DNA from 2 places in the Pseudoduganella sp. UC29_106 genome. Region 1 is predicted to be linked to the other one. Evidence: predicted binding sites of a transcription regulator. Region 1 holds the regulator's gene; the other holds the start of a gene.
What was found. The regulator LexA, encoded in region 1, represses DNA repair genes until DNA is damaged. The targets are predictions, from matches to a motif close to ACTGTATNNNNATACAGT.
Positions count from the first base shown of each region.

Region 2: ACHMW6_RS02915 (DNA topoisomerase IV subunit B) is a predicted target of LexA. The motif match lies at 1,519-1,536, and genes of this name have one in related genera.

Region 1 is NZ_CP171977.1:5,236,130-5,239,542, forward strand. It holds gene ACHMW6_RS26285 (DUF4351 domain-containing protein) at 143-1,054, shown strand; gene lexA (transcriptional repressor LexA) at 1,493-2,194, shown strand; gene ACHMW6_RS26295 (glutathione S-transferase family protein) at 2,194-2,817, shown strand; gene ACHMW6_RS26300 (cystathionine gamma-synthase family protein) at 2,828-3,413, opposite strand, start outside.
Region 2 is NZ_CP171977.1:514,540-517,952, forward strand. It holds gene ACHMW6_RS02915 (DNA topoisomerase IV subunit B) at 1-1,442, opposite strand, end outside; gene ACHMW6_RS02920 (TorF family putative porin) at 1,663-2,388, shown strand; gene ACHMW6_RS02925 (hypothetical protein) at 2,543-2,818, opposite strand; gene ACHMW6_RS02930 (IS110 family transposase) at 3,304-3,413, shown strand, end outside.

The DNA.
Region 1 (3,413 bases):
GCCGAATATTGCTTTCTTGACCAGGAACTCCAGTCCGCCGCCCTGGATGCCGCGCACCGTGCCTGGCGGGCAGACAAGCTCGTCCGCGCGACGCGACGCCAGCCCACCCCTGCCGCGACCGCGGCCGGAGACGGCCAAGCCAGTGCCCGCGCCGGCGTCACTCCATTTCCACATCGAAATCCAGTGCCGCCGCGACGCAGCCTTTGCCGAACGCATGTTCACTTACAACTCCCGCCTGCGCGATGCCCTACATGCGCCGGTATCGAGCCTCGCCTTGCTGACAGACCCCAGCCCCACCTGGCGCCCCTCCAGCTTCAGTTACGACCAACTCGGATACCACGTCGCTACAAGCTTCCCGGCAGTCAAGCTGCTCGACTACCGCAACGACATCCCGGCCCTGACCGCCAGCGCCAATCCCGTCGCCCTCATCGCCGCAGCTCACCTGTACACGCAACAAACCCGACGGAACTCCGAGCGCCGTTTCGCACTCAAATCGGAATTGGTGGAAAAGCTGTTTGCCCGCAACTGGCCGCTGGACCGCACGCTGGAGCTGTACCGGCTGATCGACTGGCTCATGCGCCTGCCGCCACCGCTGCAGGCGACTATTTTCCAGCAATGCACTGATCACATCAGGAGGCGTCAAATGCCATTCGAAAACTCTTTAATCAATTACTGGAAAAGCGAGGCCCGCCGCGAGGGCCACGCCGAAGGGCTGGCCATCGGCATCGTTGAAGGGCGCGTTGAAGGGCGCGTCGAAGGCCGCGCCGAAGGTTGGGTCGAAGGCACATTCGAGGGACGCGTCGAGGGCCAGCGGCGGATGTTGCTGGGGATGCTGGCACACCGTTTTGGCCACCTGCCGACCGAAACGTATGAGCGAGTCGCCGCCGCGAGCCAGCAGCAGCTAGACGCCTGGAGCCTCGCCCTGCTGGAGGCTGGAAGCCTCGGCGAGCTGTTCGGCAGGCCGGCGCCACAGGATGCCGGCCAGGAAACCAAGGCCGCAAGCCACCCACACCGCCGAAGCCGTGACGTCAAAGGCAGTCACGGGAAACTTTAGCCAGTAGGGCACGATCAGCAGGCCGCGCAGCAGGCAGACGGCGGCGATGGTCCCCTGCGCCTGCGGCGCGAACGGCAGCCAGCGCAGCCAGCCGGCGCCGGCGAGCGCATACAGGCCGCACACGAGCATCGCTACGCCAATCCCGACCGTGCCCGCCGGCGCGAGCGCGGTGCCGCGGCGGGCAGAAGCGACAACGGATGCCGGCGCCTGCAGGAAGGCATACCACTCCGCCCCAAGCAGCGGCGCGAGCAGATGAATCAGCGCGCCGAACAAAGCGATACCTGCAGCAAGCAAGAAAGCGTAGCGTCCCATCCCGGCCTCCGTAAATTGTCATTTCAACATTTCACCCAAATTTTTCTCGAGTTGCAACAATTTTGCTTGCAATTCGTTCCACACTGTACAAAAATACAGACTGTCTATATCCACAGCACACGTACCATGATCAAGCTCACAGCACGCCAGGAACAAATTCTCAATCTGATCAGGGACGCAATCGACAACACCGGCTTCCCGCCGACCCGCGCTGAAATCGCCGCCGAGCTGGGCTTCAAGTCCGCCAATGCGGCCGAAGAACATCTGAAAGCCCTGCAGCGCAAGGGCGCCATCGAAATCACCGCCGGCACCTCGCGCGGTATCCGCCTGACCGGCAACTTCGGCGCGCCGGCGTCGGGCGCAGGCAGCATGTCCAGCCAGGGCAGCTCCCGTCGCGCAGCCGCAACGGGCGACGACGAACTGCCGCAGATCACCGCCGGCATGCTGATGCAATTGCCGCTGATAGGCCGCGTGGCTGCGGGTTCGCCTATCCTGGCCCAGGAAAACCTGGAGACGACCTACAACGTGGACCCCAACCTGTTTTCCGCCAAGCCGGACTTCCTGCTGAAAGTGCGCGGCGAATCGATGCGCGACATCGGCATCATGGACGGCGACCTGCTGGCCGTGAAAAAGGCGGACAGCGCCCGCAACGGCCAGATCGTGGTCGCGCGCATCGGCAGCGAAGTCACCGTGAAGCGCTACCGCAAGACCGGCTCCACCGTCGAACTGCTGCCTGAGAATCCGGACTTCAAGGTCATCACCGTCACGCCGGAAGACGACTTCGCCCTGGAAGGCCTGGCCGTCGGGCTGATGAGGACCTGGCACTGATGATCCAGCTGTTCGGGAATTGCGAGTCGGGCCACAGCTACAAGGTCAAGCTGCTGCTGGAACTGGCCGGCGTGCCGCACGGGTACGAGGAAATCGACCTGCGCCTGGCGCGCGCCGATCGCCCGGAGCCCTTCCGCAGCCTGGCGCGCTACTGCGAAGTGCCGCTGCTGGTCCACGACGGCAAGCCCTATGTACAGTCGAACGCCATCCTTTTGCATTTGGCCGAGCACCTGCAAGACTGGGGCGGGGAAACGAAGGAACGTCTTGAGCGCTGCCGCGAATGGCTGTTCTGGGAAGCGAACCGCATCGGCTTTTCGATGGCGCACCTGCGCTACGGCCAGAAGTTCGACGACGAAGGCGCCTACGCCGGCACCGTGCTGCCCTGGTTCCGCAAGCGCTTCGATGCCGACATCGTGCGCCTGGACGAAGAACTATCCGACGGCCGCCAATTCCTGCTGGACGATACGCCCAGCATCGCCGACTGCTCGATCTGCGGCTACCTGTACTGGCCCGAGCAGGCCAGCGTCGAATACCCGCCGCGCGTCCAGGCCTGGCTGGACCGCATCGCCGCCCTCCCCGGCTGGCGCCACCCCTACCACATGCCCGGCGCCGATCCCTGGTAATAAACCGGGGTCAGGCGTCTAGGGCGGAGCGGAAGTCGTCGAGGAGGTCGGCGGTGTCTTCGATGCCGACCGATACGCGGATCAGCGAGTCGGCAATGCCCATCGATGCGCGGCGCTCGGGGCCCATCTCGAAGAAGATGGTGTGCGACACGGGAATCACCAGCGTGCGCGTGTCGCCCAGATTCGAGGTCGCGATAGCCAGCTTCAGGCGGTTCAGGTAATCGAAGCAGTCGATGCCCTCCTTCAGCTCAAACGACAGCAGCGAACCGTAATCCTTGAACAGCTCCGTGGAGATGCCGTGCTGCGGGTGCGACTTCAGCCCCGGATAGTAGACGGCGGCCACGCGCTCGTCGGCAGCCAGCATCCCGGCCAGCGCGCGCGCATTGGCGCAGGTGCGCTCCATGCGCAGCGCCAGCGTTTCGGCGCCGACGGCGATATGGTGGGCCGCTTCCGGACCGAGCGATGCGCCGAAATCGCGCAAGCCCTTGGCGCGGATCTGCACCAGGCCCCACATATGGGACGGGTTCTTCTTGTAGTTGTCGAAGATGTTGGCGAACCTGGTCCAGTCGTAGGCGCCGGTATCGGTCAGCGCGCCG
Region 2 (3,413 bases), 2.6 Mb from region 1:
TTGTTCGCGTACAGGCGGTCGCGGTCCGTCTCCCAGGAGTTCAGCACCTTGCCGCGCAGCGGCAGGATGGCCTGGAATTCCTTGTCGCGGCCCATCTTGGCCGAACCGCCCGCCGAATCGCCCTCGACCAGGAACAATTCGGTACGCGTCACGTCATCGGTTTCGCAATCGGTCAGCTTACCTGGCAGCACAGCCACGCCGGACGATTTCTTCTTCTCGACCTTCTGCGCCGAGCGCAGGCGGGACTGCGCCTGCTTGATCACCAGCTCCGCCAGCTTCTTGCCATAGTCGATGTGCTGGTTCAGCCACAGTTCCAGCGCAGGCTTGGAGAACGTGGACACCAGGCGCACCGCGTCGCGCGAATTCAGGCGTTCCTTGATCTGGCCCTGGAACTGCGGGTCCAGCACTTTTGCCGACAGCACGAAGGAAGCGCGTGCAAACACGTCTTCCGGCAGCAGCTTCACGCCCTTCGGCAGCAGCGAGTGCAGCTCGACGAAATTCTTCATCGCGCCGAACAGGCCTTCGCGCAGGCCGGATTCGTGGGTGCCGCCATTTGGCGTGGGAATCAGGTTCACGTAGGACTCGCGCACGACGGCGCCTTCCTCCGTCCACGCCACCACCCAGGAAGCGCCTTCGCCCTCGGCAAAGCCTTCTGCGTCCGGGGTGGCGAACTGCTCGCCCTCGAACAGGGGAATCAGCGTTTCGCCATTGGCGGTCTGCGCGATCTGTTCATTCAGGTAGCCGCGCAGGCCATCCTTGTACATCCAGGTCTGTTCGTCGCCCGTCTTGCCGTTCTTCAGCGTGACGGACACACCCGGCAGCAGCACTGCCTTGGAGCGCAGCAGGCGTTGCAGCTCGACCTGCGAGATCAGCGGCGAGTCGAAATATTTCGCATCCGGCCAGGCGGTCACGCGGGTGCCGGACTTCTTGCCATCCTTCGGCGCCGGCTGGGAGCTCAGGGGCTCGACCAGATCGCCGTTTTCGAAAGCGATGTTATGGAAGCCGTTGCCCGCTTCGTCTTTACGCCATACGGCGATTTCCAGGCGCTTGGACAGTGCATTGGTGACCGACACGCCTACGCCGTGCAGGCCGCCCGAGAAGGCGTAAGCGCCGCCCGAGCCCTTGTCGAATTTGCCGCCCGCGTGCAGGCGGGTGAACACGATTTCCACCGTCGGCACGTTTTCTTCCGGGTGCAGGCCGACCGGGATGCCGCGGCCGTCGTCTTCAACGGTGATGGAACCGTCCGCATTCTGCGTGACGATAATATTTTTGCAATGGCCGCCGAGCGCCTCGTCGGAGGCGTTGTCGATCACTTCCTGGATGATGTGCAGCGGATTCTCGGTGCGCGTATACATGCCGGGGCGCTGTTTGACAGGCTCCAGGCCTTTGAGGACGCGGATCGATGATTCGCTGTAGTCGGATACTGGTTTTTTAGTGGCCATACATGGAATTGCGGTTTGGTTAAACACGGACGCTCCGCATTCTATCCTCAACCGGCGGGTACTTAGCAAGTTTTATAGTGTGTTTTTATACAGTTATAGTTGCAATAATTGCCATTTTACGAAGTCTTTACCTGTGGCATGTCTCTTTTTAGACTGTTTTTGCGGTCCGATCGATAAAGTTCCCCGCATCCCGCAAATGCGGAAACCCGGAACCCAATCGATGAAAAAAATGCTTTTCGCCGCCACACTGTGTGCGGCTGTCACGGTCGCCCAGGCCGAAGAACTGAGCTTCAACGCCGGCGCCACCTCCGACTACCGTTACCGCGGCATTTCCCAGACCCGTCTTCAACCAGCGCTGCAGGGCGGGGTGGACTACGTCAACGATCCGACCGGCTTCTATGTCGGCGCCTGGGCGTCCACGATCAAGTGGACCAAAGACGCGGGCGGCGACGGCCACGTGGAGCTGGACATCTACGGCGGCAAGCGCGGCCAGATCACGGAAGACCTGAGCTACGACGTGGGCGTGCTGACCTATGTCTACGACGACAATGGACTGAAGAACGTGCCGGGCTTCGCCAACGCCGACACCACCGAGATCTATGGCCAGATCGGCTACGGCCCGGCCACGCTGAAGTATTCCCATTCCGTGACCAACCTGTTCGGCTTCGTGGACAGCAAGAACAGCGGCTACCTGGATTTCAGCGCCAACTTCGATATCGGCAACGGCTTCACCGCCAACCTGCACGCCGGCCACCAGAAAGTGAAGAACAACGGCGCTGCCGACTACACCGACTGGAAAGTGGGCTTGACCAAAGATCTCGGCTTTGCCAGCCTGCAGCTGGCCGGTGTTGGCACCAACGCGTCGAAGACGGCCTATGCTTCCCCTGCCAATGGCAAATTCCTGGGCAAGACCGCTCTGCAACTCACACTAAGCAAGACCTTCTAAGTGTGCGCTGGCCCTCGTGGCCCGGCGTACTTTTGCCCGGCCCGGCGCCGGGCTTTTTTTAGCTTCTTCACAGATTGCCGGGAAAATCGCTCGTCGCAAGGCGCCTGCGGTGGCGTGCGACCAGAGCCACTCTTGCGCTGATTGCCGTTGCCATTCATGGCGACCGTCGCGCCTGGCGCGCTACGTGACCGCCAAAGCTGGCGCGCAGCCGGGTTCCATCGGGAAGGAAGACCTGCTTCCATTGGTATCCGGTCCCGGAAGCTGCTGCTGGCTGCGCCTCGGCCGCCGCTGCCGGCCGTAGGTAGTTGCGTATCGCATCGCAAATAAACGGCTCCAGGGATAAAGAGTCCGACCAGCATTGGCCGGTGAATTCGCCCAGGGCTTCAAGCACGTCGCTGGGCACGCGAATCGGGTAATGGAGCTTAGACATGATGGGTCTTCAAAAGTCGGTTTTTACTAAGCAGTACTACTTCCTTCCAAAGCCTGCTAGAACGCACTGGCTGTTACTAAAATTTCCCTTCAGAACGCGAATCGGCACTAAATGCTTGTGGCCTGTGTTCATTGGAGCGGGGCAGCGCGAATTAGTTCCCCGGATAGCGAAGACTCCGACGAAATAGCGACGACCAGCACGGAGTAGTAAGGGATATCGCGTTTTAGTAACAGGCATGGCGGAGCACACCGCCGCCCCGGAGGATGAAAGAAACTAGACTGGGGAGAGAAAGCGGCGGATCGAGATCGTTGTGTTTTTTGGTGGTCAGACCCCGTTAGTAACATGATCCCTTGACCTGATCCGTACCCCGGATTGCTTCCTAGAGAGCGCACGCTAAAAAGGCCGTGGGCGCTTCGGTGCCCTCAGGCAGACTTCAGGCCACATCCGCCGCTTTCCTCCATCAGTGTAAAACAGCGGGAGGTCATGTGGAACTGCAAACACTCTACAAACGCGTGATTGGCCTGGATGTGCACCAGAGCCAAATCACTGCCTGCGCCTTAATTGAGGAAGCCGACGGTACGCAACGGATTGAGCA